DNA from 3 places in the Glaciimonas sp. OK215 genome. Region 3 is predicted to be linked to each of the others. Evidence: predicted binding sites of a transcription regulator. Region 3 holds the regulator's gene; each other region holds the start of a gene.
What was found. Region 3 encodes sigma-54, which starts transcription at its own class of promoters, with help from an activator protein. Its sites were predicted from a motif close to TGGCANGNAANCTGCTTT; they were not measured.
Positions count from the first base shown of each region.

Region 1 (4,091 bases), 1.2 Mb from region 3:
ACCGACCCAGTAGCCGCGCCCGGGAACGGTTTTTGTTGCAGCCATGACGATGGATACCACCAACGCGGCTTCAAGAATCTCACGAAAAACAATCAGTGCAGTCGACAGCATGGCATTTCCAAATGCGTTACTTAACAGTCAGGCGACTCTTGGAGGCGGCCTCATGATATTCGTCATGGAACTCATAAGAGCCTGATTTCAACGGGCCAATGAAGAACGTGGCTTCTTTACCGCCCTCAATCACCTTCCCTCCCTTGAAATCGTCACTGATGAACTCCGCTGTCTCCTTGTCGAGGTTCTTGACTGAAATCTTGACCTTGGTATTGGCAGGAATGGTCAACGCTGAAGGCGAAAATTTATGGTCTTTCAGTGTCAGTGCGAAAGATGCGTCCGCAGCGAAGGCTTGATTCGCGATTGGCAATATGAGTAGCGCGGCCAGGGCTGTGACGTGTTTAAGTCTCTTGATCATCGATTGACTCCTTGTTAAGGCTTTCATGGAAGCCCATAACGGCACAGGCTGTCGATGATAATAAGATGCATTTGCACCAAGCGTCAACAAATATGGGCCAGCCAATGCGCTTTAAGCCGTGCCCCGCAATTGACCGAGAGTCGTCCTAGTACATATGTTGTCCGCCGTTGATCGCGATATTCGCCCCGGTCACAAACGCCGCCTCATCCGCCGCCAGATAAGCGACCAGGCCGGCAACTTCCTCCGGCTTGCCCAGGCGCCCCATCGGAATCTGCGGAATGATCTTGCTGTCGAGTACCTCCGGCGCAATCGCCATCACCATCCTGGTGCCGATATACCCCGGCGAAATGGTGTTCACCGTCACGCCCTTGCGCGCCACTTCCAGCGCCAGCGCCTTGGTGAAGCCATGCATGCCGGCCTTGGCCGCCGCGTAGTTGCTTTGTCCGAACGCACCTTTTTGCCCATTCACCGACGAGATGTTGATGATGCGCCCCCAGCCGCGTTCGACCATGCCATCGCACACCGGCTTGGTCATGTTGAATACGGAATCGAGATTGGTGTGCATCACCGCATCCCAGTCGGGCTTGTCCATTTTCTTGAAGGTCATGTCGCGCGTGATGCCGGCATTGTTGACCAGCACATCGACCGGGCCGACGTCCTTCTCGATGATGCGGATGCATTCCCTGGCCGACGCGTAGTCAGCCACATCGCACGGATAGGCGCGGAAGTTGTAACCCTGTTGTTCCATCGACGCCAACCATTCGTTGGCCTTGGTATTTCCCGGCGAATAGGTCGTGATCACCCGGTGGCCCAGCGCAGCCAGCTTGATGCATACCGCTTCGCCTAAACCGCCCATGCCGCCGGTCACTAATGCAATTCTTGCCATGTTCTTGTCTCTCTATGTTTTAGATAGTGATATCTACTTGCCGCACGGTGGTTCCTCTTGCAGCGCCGACCGCCAGCACCGGTGGTGCTAGTCAAATACTGGCGGGGCTTTATTGTGGCCGAGACACGTTACATCCTTATGACATGACGCCACAGTGAAGGAATTGAACAGGTGCAGGAAATAACGTGCTGTTCCGTTCCGTTCTGTGACAACTGCCATATTCTGACGCAGTCAAGAAAACAAGTTTGCCGACATTCGAACCAAAACCGGCGTTATGCGTACAAGAATTGATGGCATGCACTTTGCCTTGTAGATATATGACCGGTTGCAACAGAACAGTCAAATATCCGCTTTACAAATGCCACAACCTTAGGAGTTACTCATGACTACATCCACCTTCTTCATGCCTTCCGTCAACATGCTTGGCGCAGGCTGCCTGAAAGATGCCGCCGCTACCATCAAGTCTTATGGTTACCAGCGGGCGCTGATTGTGACCGATAAAGTATTGAATAAAATCGGGGTTGTCGCTCAGGTACAGGCCCTACTGGCCGAGATGGGTATAAAAAGCGCAGTCTATGACGGGACTAACCCGAACCCTACCACCATCAATGTGGCTGAAGGTCTGGCGATCCTGAAAAAGAACGAGTGTGATTGCGTCATCTCCCTGGGCGGAGGTTCTCCACACGACTGCGCCAAAGGTATCGCTCTGGTAGCGGTCAACGGCGGCGATATCAAGGATTATGAGGGCGTCGATCTCTCGCCTAAACCACAGCTGCCTTTGATTTCCATTAATACCACGGCAGGGACCGCATCGGAGATGACCCGCTTCTGCATCATTACCGATGTAGAACGTCATATCAAAATGGCCATCGTCGATAAGCACGTTACCCCGATCTTGTCGGTCAACGATCCGGAACTGATGGCGGGCATGCCGAAAAGCCTGACGGCGGCAACCGGTATGGATGCCCTGACGCACGCCACAGAAGCCTATGTCTCCAGCGCCCATAACCCGGTGACCGATGCCTGTGCCCTGAAAGCGGTGACCATGATCAGCCAGTCTCTGCGCCATGCCGTCGCAAACGGCAACGATATGGCAGCGCGTGAAACCATGGCTTACGCCCAATTCCTGGCCGGGATGGCGTTCAACACGGCCTCACTGGGCTACGTCCACGCCATGGCGCACCAGTTGGGCGGCTTCTACGACCTGCCGCACGGCGTCTGTAATGCAGTGCTGTTGCCTTACGTTCAGAGCTTCAATGCCACGGCCTGCGCGGGCCGCTTGAAAGACATCGCCGCTGCCATGGGCGTTGAGGTGAAAGGCATGAGCGATCAGCAGGGAGCGGAAGCCTGTATTGCCGCCATCCGTCAGCTGTCAAAAGACGTCAACATTCCGTCGGGCCTGCGCGAGCTGAACGTGAAGGAAGAAGACCTGGCAATGCTGGCCACCAATGCACTGAAAGATGCCTGCGGTTTCACTAACCCGATCCCGGCCAGCCACGCCCAGATCGTCGCTATCTTTAAAGCGGCGATGTAAGCAGTTTCCCGACAGCATCACCACGCGCTTTTCCGTCTTGCAAATCACCCCGCCACTGACTAACTTTCTAGCATGGCAAAAGTGATTTTTACCCCGCAGCTACGACGCTTTACCGAAGTGCCTGAAATCGACACTTCGGCCACGGTGCTGCGCGACGCGCTGGAGGCCGCGTTCATGGCCAACCCGCGGCTGCGCGGCTATATTCTCGATGAACAGGGCCATCTGCGCCCCAACGTTGCGATTTTCATTGACGGACATCGCGTCGGCGATCGCATCGGTCTGCGCGACGGACTCACTGCGCACTGCAACATCCATGTCCTGCAAGCTCTGTCAGGAGGTTGATCATGCAAGACCGCGCTGCAATTGCGACCCGCAAGGGCTTGTTCGAACTGGTCCGCCGTGACGGTAATTGGGCCATAGCGCAGTCCAGCTTTCTGGGCGATCCGGTGACCATGGCGCTGTCCGACCGGCGCGACGGCGCACTGTATGCCGCGCTCAACCTCGGCCACTTCGGCGTCAAGCTGCATCGCCGGGATCAGGGCGCCGAAACCTGGACCGAAATTGCCGTGCCCACCTATCCGCCGCAACCCGAGGAACACGCCGCCGAGACCCCCTGGAAGCTGTCGCTGATCTGGTCGATGGCCGCCGGCGGCGCGGAGGAACCCGGCGTACTCTGGGCCGGCACCCTGCCGGGCGGCCTATTTCGCTCTGGCGACCGGGGCGACTCGTGGGAACTGGTGAGCGCGCTGTGGGAAGTGCCAGGACGCGGCGAATGGGCTGGCGGCGGTTACGACGCGCCGGGGATTCATTCGATCTGCGTCGATCCGCGCGACAGCCGCCACGTGCTGGTCGGCATCTCAAGCGCCGGTGTGTGGATCACGCGCGATCGCGGTGCGAACTGGACTCTCAGCGCCGCCGGCATGCATGCCGACTACATGCCGCCCGAGCGCGCTGAAGACCAGGACATCCAGGACCCCCATCGCATCGTGTCATGCGGCGCGGCACCCGACGTGTTCTGGTGCCAGCATCACAACGGCATCTGGCACTCCACCGATGCCGGTAAATTCTGGCAACGGATAGAACCGCAGAGCAAGAACATCGTGCAGCCGACGGCCTTCGGCTTTGCCGTTGCCGCCCACCCCGATGACCCGGATACCGCGTGGTTCGTGCCTGCCGAAGCGGATCTGAGGCGGATTCCAGTC
Region 1 is NZ_CM173544.1:305,533-309,623, reverse strand. It holds gene AC3CHX_RS01485 (FTR1 family iron permease) at 1-111, opposite strand, end outside; gene AC3CHX_RS01480 (cupredoxin domain-containing protein) at 128-466, opposite strand; gene phbB (acetoacetyl-CoA reductase) at 615-1,355, opposite strand; gene yiaY (L-threonine dehydrogenase) at 1,738-2,889, shown strand; gene AC3CHX_RS01465 (MoaD/ThiS family protein) at 2,962-3,231, shown strand; gene AC3CHX_RS01460 (WD40/YVTN/BNR-like repeat-containing protein) at 3,234-4,091, shown strand, end outside.
Region 1: the regulator sigma-54 is predicted to act here: its motif matches at 1,647-1,664, upstream of yiaY (L-threonine dehydrogenase).

Region 2 (4,091 bases), 1.3 Mb from region 3:
TCCACCATCCAGGGCTTGTCGCCTGGGTGCATGCCCGGCAAAACCTTGTCCATCTGCTGGAACGCAATCGCCAGTTCGTACAGATTATCGTCACGCGCTTCATCGACCCGCGGCGCCTGACTGGTCGGCCCGATGAACGTGCCCGAAAACAAATACGACAGCGCCGGATGGTTTTGCCAGTACGTGATCAGGCTTTTGAGCAGATCCGGGCGGCGCAGCATGGGGCTGTCTTCGGCGGTGGCTCCCCCCAGCGTGGCATGGTTGCCGCCGCCGGTACCCGTATGGCGCCCGTCAACCATGAATTTTTCAGTCCCAAGACGCGTCAAACGCGCCTCCTGATACAGGGTCGACATGTTATAGACCAGCTCATTCCAACTGGCCGCCGGGTGAATATTCACCTCGATCACGCCGGGATCGGGCGTGACGCTCAGCAGCTTGATACGGTGGTCGCGCGGCGGCGGGTAGCCCTCGATCCAGAGCTTCAGTTTCAGCTTGGCCGCCGTATTTTCTACCGATGTGACCAGCGCCAGATAATCCTCGATGCGCTTTAGCGGCGGCATGAAGATATGCAAGCGTCCATCCCGCACCTGGACGCACAGTGCGGTATGAATCACGTCGCGCGGCGCGGGCTTGGCATCGCCCCGCGGGGCGGGCTTGCCGGTCTTGTCCGGATCGAGGCCGAGAATGGGCCGCTTTTCCTTTCTTCCGGCAGCCAGCTCGGCGCGCGGCGCGAACGGATCTACATCAAAATCGGGCGGCATGTCATCCGGCAGCACCCATGGCAGCGCATTCAGGGGCAAGCGCAGCCCCATTGGCGAGTCGCCTTCGATCAGATACAGATGCTCGCGCTTGAGCGGCCATGCGGAGGTGCGCCAGCCGGTACCCAAGGCGATGTTCGGGTCGATCTCCCTGGCTTTCAGCGGCAACACATAACCCACCACCTGGCCCAGCCCCGCCTCCAGCAGACGCGCCAGACGGCGCCGCTGTTCCGGCGCCTTCAGGTCGGCCTGGAGCGGGTCGAGGTTGACCGGCAGCCCTTGCTCCAGCCGGGCTTGCAGCATCACGTCTTCATACGCCGGGATCTGGCTGTAGGCCGGCAGGCCCAGCGCCTTGACCAATTCGGCGGTGAAGCGTTCGGCCTCGCCGCTGCCATAGCCGTCGTTCTTGTTTTCATCCGAGAACAGCGTGGCGTCGAGCCACATCGGTTGCCCGTCGATGCGCCAATAGATATTTAAGGCCCAGCGCGGCAAAGGTTCGCCCGGATACCATTTGCCCTGGCCATAATGCAGCATGCCACCCGGCGCAAAATGGTTTTTCAGGCGATGCATGAGTTGCCCCGCCAATTCACGCTTTTTATCACCGTGCGCCAGGGTATTCCATTCGGGCCCGTCCATATCGTCGATGGAGACAAAGGTCGGCTCCCCGCCCTGGGTCAGGCGGACATCCTGCAGCTTCAGATCGGCGTCGACCTGCTGGCCGAGCCGGTCGATTTTCTGCCAGTCGGCTTCGGTGTAAGGCTTGGTGACGCGCGGGTCTTCGTGAATCCGCGTAATCGTCATCTCGTGGAAAAAAGTGACTTCGGCCTTGTCGGTAAAACCGCTGACCGGCGCCGCCGATGACGGCATCGCAGTACAGGCGAGCGGAATATGGCCTTCACTCGCCAACATGCCTGAGGTGGGGTCCAGCCCGATCCAGCCCGCGCCCGGTATATACACCTCGGTCCACGCGTGCAGGTCGGTAAAATCGACTTGGGTCCCACTGGGGCCGTCGAGCGACTCCTGATCGGCGCGCAGCTGGATCAGATAACCCGACACGAAACGCGCCGCCAGGCCCATCTCGCGCAGAATCTGCACCAGCAGCCAGCCGCTGTCGCGGCAGGAGCCCGAGCGTTTGTTCAGGGTTTCCTCGGGGGTTTGCACGCCGGGCTCCATCCGCAGCAGATACGCGATATCGCCCTGCAGACGTTGATTGATGGCCACCAGAAAGTCGTTGGTCGCCAGGTCTTTCTTCAGGAGATCGCGGCGCGCCGCTGCGACCCATTCGACCAGCAATGGCCCAGGCGTTTCCGCCTTCAAATAAGCGCTGAGCTCGGCACTGAGTTGTGCCGGGTAACTGAAGGGAAAATGTTCGGCATATTTCTCAACGAAAAAATCAAACGGGTTGATGACGGTCATGTCAGCCACCAGATCGACCGCGAATTCCAGCATGTCCGATTTTTCCTGGAACACGAAACGGCCGATGTAATTGCCGTAAGGGTCTTGCTGCCAGTTGATGAAATGATCCTGCGGCGTGACGGTCAGTGAATACGACAGAATCGGGGTACGCGCATGGGGTGCCGGACGCAAGCGGACTTCATGCGGTGACAGGGTAACCAGGCGATCATAGTGGTAGCTGGTTTTATGATGCAGCGCGACACGGATAGCCATTGGATGGTGCCTTTCGATGAATGTTGACGTGTAGCGGGCGGATCGCATCGCCGGAAACGATGCAAAGGCCATTATGCAGGATTCATGCCCAAAACCAATAGAGGTGAGGCAACAATTCCGGCCGGAGCAGGCACGTTTCTTGATAGTATGTTCATGTCAACACGGAGGACACATAACATGTTAAGCGCAACCGCAGATCACCTCTTCTGGATGGCCCGCTACACCGAACGGGCCGAAAACACGGCCAGAATGCTGGATGTCCGCATCCAAAATGCGCTCATGCCGCAAACGGCCTTGGCCACCGAACAAGGATGGCGAGCCGTGCTGGGCATTTCCGAACTGGAGCATGCCTTCGATGACAAATACGCCGCACTGACACAAAAAAATGTGATCGATTTCATGGTGCGCGACCCGGACAACCCTTCCTCGATCGCCACCTGTCTGACGGCAGCGCGCGAAAATGCCCGCGCCGTGCGGGGCACCCTGACCACCGAAGTATGGCAAACCGAAAACACGACCTGGCTCGAACTGCAGCAGCACCTCAAGTGCAACCTGCCGGAGAACCATCCCAGCCAGTTCTTCGAGTGGGTCAAACACCGCTCCCACCTGTCGCGCGGCGTCACGTTTGGCACCATGTTGCAAGATGAAGCCTTCAACTTCATCCGCCTCGGCACCTTCCTGGAACGCGCCGACAATACGGCGCGCATCCTCGATGTGAAGTTCCTTGCCGCACAACACAACAATGCCATCGAACCGGGTGCCCAGGCGGAGTTCTACTACTGGGCGGCCCTGTTGCGTTCGGTCTCGGCGTTCGAGGTCTACCGCAAGGTCTATCGCGACGTCATCACCCCGGCACGCGTGGCCGAACTGCTGATGCTGCAGGCCAATATGCCGCGCTCTCTGCTGGCCTGCATGACCGGCGTCGTCGCAAACCTGAAAGATATCCGCAACGAACTCTCGCTGGACACCGAGCGTTTCGCCGGGAAATTGCACGCCGCACTGCAGTTCGCCCGCATCGAGGACATCCTCGAACAAGGCTTGCATGGCTACCTGACGAAATTCCTGGCAAGCATCAACGAACTGGGGAACCGCTTAAGCGGCGATTTCCTGGTACCGCTGGAAAGAGAGGCAGTCGCCTGACGCGCTGCCCGCAGCGTTGCTCCCGGCCGCGGCGATGAAGCTGCCGCACCAATTAGAGGCGCTCGCCGTGGTGGCGACGAACAACTCACCATCACGGCGCACATCACACCAATATGATGCACCCTCATCGCGCAACGAAGGAATTCCTCCATGTGGCTACGCACCAGTTGCAACCTGAGCTTCACGGTAAGCAGTCCCACGCCGTTTATTTTGATGCTGCGTCCGCGCAGCGGCGCACAGCAATGGGTAGCGCGTGAAAGCTACACCCTGAAACCGAGCTTGCCGGTGCTGGAGTTCACCGACGGTTACGGCAACCTGTGCCAGCGCCTGATTGCGCCGCCCGGCGAATTTTCCATCCGAACCTCGGCCGATGTCATGACCGCCGACGCGATCGACGTCGCGCCAGGCGCTGCGTTTTACGAAGTGCAGAATCTGCCGGATGCGGTGCTGACGTATCTTTTGCCCAGTCGCTATTGCGAATCTGAACTGTGCTTCGACATGGCCCACGACATCGTGAAAAACGTC
Region 2 is NZ_CM173544.1:4,207,260-4,211,350, forward strand. It holds gene AC3CHX_RS19400 (transglutaminase family protein) at 1-2,426, opposite strand, end outside; gene AC3CHX_RS19405 (alpha-E domain-containing protein) at 2,604-3,566, shown strand; gene AC3CHX_RS19410 (transglutaminase-like domain-containing protein) at 3,717-4,091, shown strand, end outside.
Region 2: the regulator sigma-54 is predicted to act here: its motif matches at 2,499-2,516, upstream of AC3CHX_RS19400 (transglutaminase family protein).

Region 3 (4,091 bases):
TTTTTTCAGGACTTTTTATGAAACGTGTTCTTTTTTTATCGCTACTTGCATTGCAACTGATGTTGATGTCGGGTGCGCGCGCCGAGAAAGCCGATGCCGATAAACCGTCGAATGTAGAAGCGAATCAGTTCACCCTGGATGACGTCAAGCAGATCAAGATCTTTACCGGCAATGTCGTCTTGACGCGCGGCACACTGGTAATGAAAGCCAACAAGGTGGTCGTCACCACCGATCCATCCGGCTACCAGTTCGCCACCCTGTATGCGGCGCCAGGCGGTCTTGCCACCTTCCGCCAGAAGCGCGACGGCGGTCCTGACCTGTGGATCGACGGCGAAGCTGAACGTATCGAATACGATGACAAAACCGAAATCGTCAAATTATTTTCAAAGGCCCAGATGCGACGCCTGCAAGGCAGCAAGCCTACCGATGTCGTCAACGGCGAATTCATCTCGTACGATAGCCGGGCCGAGTTCTACTCGGTCAACAACGATGTTTCCGGCACCAGCCAGCCAGGATCCGGGCGCATCAAAGCCGTCATCCAACCGAAGGGGAAATGAGATGACCGCCGCTAGCTCCAGCACGCTGATCGTCACAGGGTTGCAAAAAAGTTATGGTGCGCGCCAGGTCGTGCATGACGTGTCGTTGAAGGTAAAAAATGGCGAAGTGGTCGGCCTGCTCGGCCCCAACGGCGCCGGCAAAACGACCTCGTTCTACATGATCGTCGGCCTGGTGCCATCGGATGGCGGAGCGATTGACCTGGATGGCATCGACATCTCGCGCTTGCCGATTCATCAACGCGCCGTGCTTGGTCTGTCCTACTTGCCGCAAGAGGCATCGGTATTCCGTAAACTGACGGTGGAAGATAATATCCGTGCGGTACTTGAACTGCAGCGCCCGAATGGCAGCGGCCTCACCAAAAAACAAATCTCGGACAAGCTGGAATCCCTGCTGCAGGAATTGCAAATTGATAAGCTGCGCGAAAGTCAGGCATTGTCGTTGTCCGGCGGTGAACGGCGGCGCGTCGAAATCGCCCGGGCGCTGGCGACTAATCCACGTTTCGTGCTGCTGGACGAACCATTCGCCGGGATCGATCCGATTGCCGTGATCGAAATTCAACGCATCGTCCGCTTCCTGAAAGAGCGCGGCATCGGCGTCCTGATCACCGACCATAACGTGCGCGAAACGCTCGGCATTTGCGATCGCGCCTACATCATCAACCAGGGCAGCGTGCTGGCCAGCGGCAGTCCGGACGACATCATCGCCAATGAATCAGTGCGACGGGTCTATCTGGGTGAACACTTCCGCATGTAACCGAGTCCCAGGCACCGATGAAACAGTCTCTCCAACTCCGCACCTCGCAACACCTGGCGCTGACCCCGCAACTGCAACAATCCATACGGTTGCTGCAGTTATCGACGCTGGAGCTGCACCAGGAACTGGAACAGATCCTCTCTGATAATCCGCTACTGGAACGCCTCGACGATCCGCTCGACAACTCGGTCCGGTTATTGGCCGACGGTGCCATCAGCGGCACCGCATCAACCATGGATGCGCCGACTGGCGACAGCGAAGTCAGCAGCTCGCCAACCGAACCGGAAGCTGGCGGCGAAGTTCAGGAAGCCGGCGAAAACAGTCAGGAAAACGTTGACGGCGGCGGTGATAGCGAATGGAGTTTTGACGACGTCGCCCGTAGCGCCAAGGCACCGGACGACGAGGATGCAAGGCCCCAACTGGAAGCACACGAATCGACTCTACGCGAGCATTTACTGGAGCAGATGCGTGAAGCGGTGGACCAGCAACGCGACCGTGCGCTCATTGAATTGATCATTGATGCACTTGACGAGAATGGCTATCTGGAGGAAACGCTGGAGGATATTTACGCGCGTCTGCCCGAGCAGTTGGAGATCGAAGTCGAAGAACTATTGACGGCATTGAAGATGGTCCAAAGCTTCGATCCGACCGGAGTCGGCGCCCGCGACGCCTCTGAATGTCTGGCACTGCAAATTAAGGCTTTTCCCAAGATCCCTTTTGTCACCCGCCGTCTGGCGCTGACAATTGTGCAAGATTATCTGACCTTATTTGCCCAGCGCGATTTCAATAAAATCAAGAAAGCGCTGGATTGCGATGACGAAGATTTGCGCGAAGCGCAGGTGGTGATCAAGCAATGCAATCCGCATCCAGGCGCTACCTTCGCCGGCAACACCTCGGACTACGTGGTGCCAGACGTGATTGTCAGACGGGCCAAGAATGGCTGGCAGGTGATGCTCAACAATGACGTTATGCCAAGACTGCGCGTCAACGCACTTTACGCCAACATCCTCAAACAAAGTAAGGGCGAAGGATCGCTCAATTCGCAATTGCAGGAGGCCAAATGGCTGATCAAGAACATGCGGCAGCGCTTCGATACAATTTTGCGTGTCGCCCAGGCAATTGTAGAACGCCAACGCAACTTTTTTTCGCATGGCGCAGTCGCCATGCGGCCTCTTGTGTTGCGCGAAATAGCTGATACACTAGGTTTACACGAGAGCACCATTTCTCGCGTAACCACTCAGAAATACATGCTCACCCCCCATGGGATGTTCGAATTAAAGTATTTCTTCGGTAGCCATGTTGCTACGGAGGCAGGTGGAGAGGCTTCCTCAACGGCGATACGGGCGTTAATCAAACAACTCATAGGAGCGGAAGATTCTAAAAGTCCTTTCTCTGACAGCAAGATTGCCGATATGCTCGCGGAACAAGGTATGGTTGTAGCTCGCCGTACTGTCGCAAAATATCGCGAAGCATTAAGAATTCCGCCGGTTAATTTGCGCAAATCTCTGTAGCTGTTTGCTTGTTTGCACAACCGTCGTTGTGTTCTGACTGATCGATTCAGCGTGAGTTGATCACCCGGAGTCCGAACCGCCAACGACACATTTGATAGGAGCGCTGTATGAACTTCACAATTAGTGGGCATCACCTCGACGTAACTCCCGCCATTCGCGAACACGTGCAAAACAAACTGGAGCGTATCAAACGCCACTTCGATCAGGTCATCGATATCAGTGTGATCCTGACAATCGACAAAATCACCGAGAAAGAAAAACGCCAAAAAGCTGAAATTAATCTGCGCGTTAAAGGCAAAGACCTGCATGCCGAGAGCATTGCGCATGACCTTTACGCTGCCATTGATTTACTGATCGACAAGCTCGATCGTCAAGTGATCAAATATAAGGACAAAATGCAAAACCACCAACACGACGCGATTAAGCATCTGCCCGAGGAATTACCGGTCGCAGCGACGTGATGGTAGCGGTTCTCTGAACCCGTCAACGCAAGAATCCGCTCAATAAACTGATTGAGAAAATTCTATACTGACAAATGAGCAAGGGCGCAGTCAATGCGCCCTTTGTTATTGGTGGAAGTCATTTGCGGGCGTAATGTTTGATGGTCCGATCAGCCCGACAAATATGGCCCCGATTCAGTCCATCATTGCTTCATCGCACCGAATACCTTGCCGATAATCGCACTGCCGGTACCAATCGGATCGCGACGAATCGCCTTTTCTTCCTCGCCTATCATGTAAAACAAGCCATCCAGCGCACGTTGCGTGACATAACCTTCAACCGTCGCAGCTTGTCCTGGCACCAGACCTGTTTTGCCAACCAATCCCATGGTCGCGTTGTATTGCGCCGAGACACCGTTACGATCGGTAATTTGCTTCACCATAGGCAGGAATTTCACACTCAATGGCGCAGCAGTTTTCTCTCTGAAAAAATCAGTGACCGACGTATCGCCGCCACTCAGAATATTTTTCGCATCCGTGACCGACATGGATTTCACCGCATTCAGCAATAATGGCTTGGCCAACGGCACAGCAGACTCTGCCGCGTGATTCATCGATACCACCAGATCGTCCAATTGCTGCCCCTTGCCCGTCATTCTCAAGAGTGGGCGAGCCTGCTCCAGCAGGCCTGGCAATTCAATTTTTACTTTGTCGTTATTCAGAAATCCATTTTCAACGCCGAGTTTGGAGACCGCGACGGTCGCGCCTTTCTCAAGCGCTGCTTTCAGTCCGGCACTGGCGTCCCGATTGCTCAAATCGGCCAGCGAAA
Region 3 is NZ_CM173544.1:5,515,547-5,519,637, forward strand. It holds gene lptA (lipopolysaccharide transport periplasmic protein LptA) at 18-557, shown strand; gene lptB (LPS export ABC transporter ATP-binding protein) at 559-1,311, shown strand; gene AC3CHX_RS25435 (RNA polymerase factor sigma-54) at 1,329-2,822, shown strand; gene hpf (ribosome hibernation-promoting factor, HPF/YfiA family) at 2,930-3,283, shown strand; gene AC3CHX_RS25445 (DUF4197 domain-containing protein) at 3,466-4,091, opposite strand, start outside.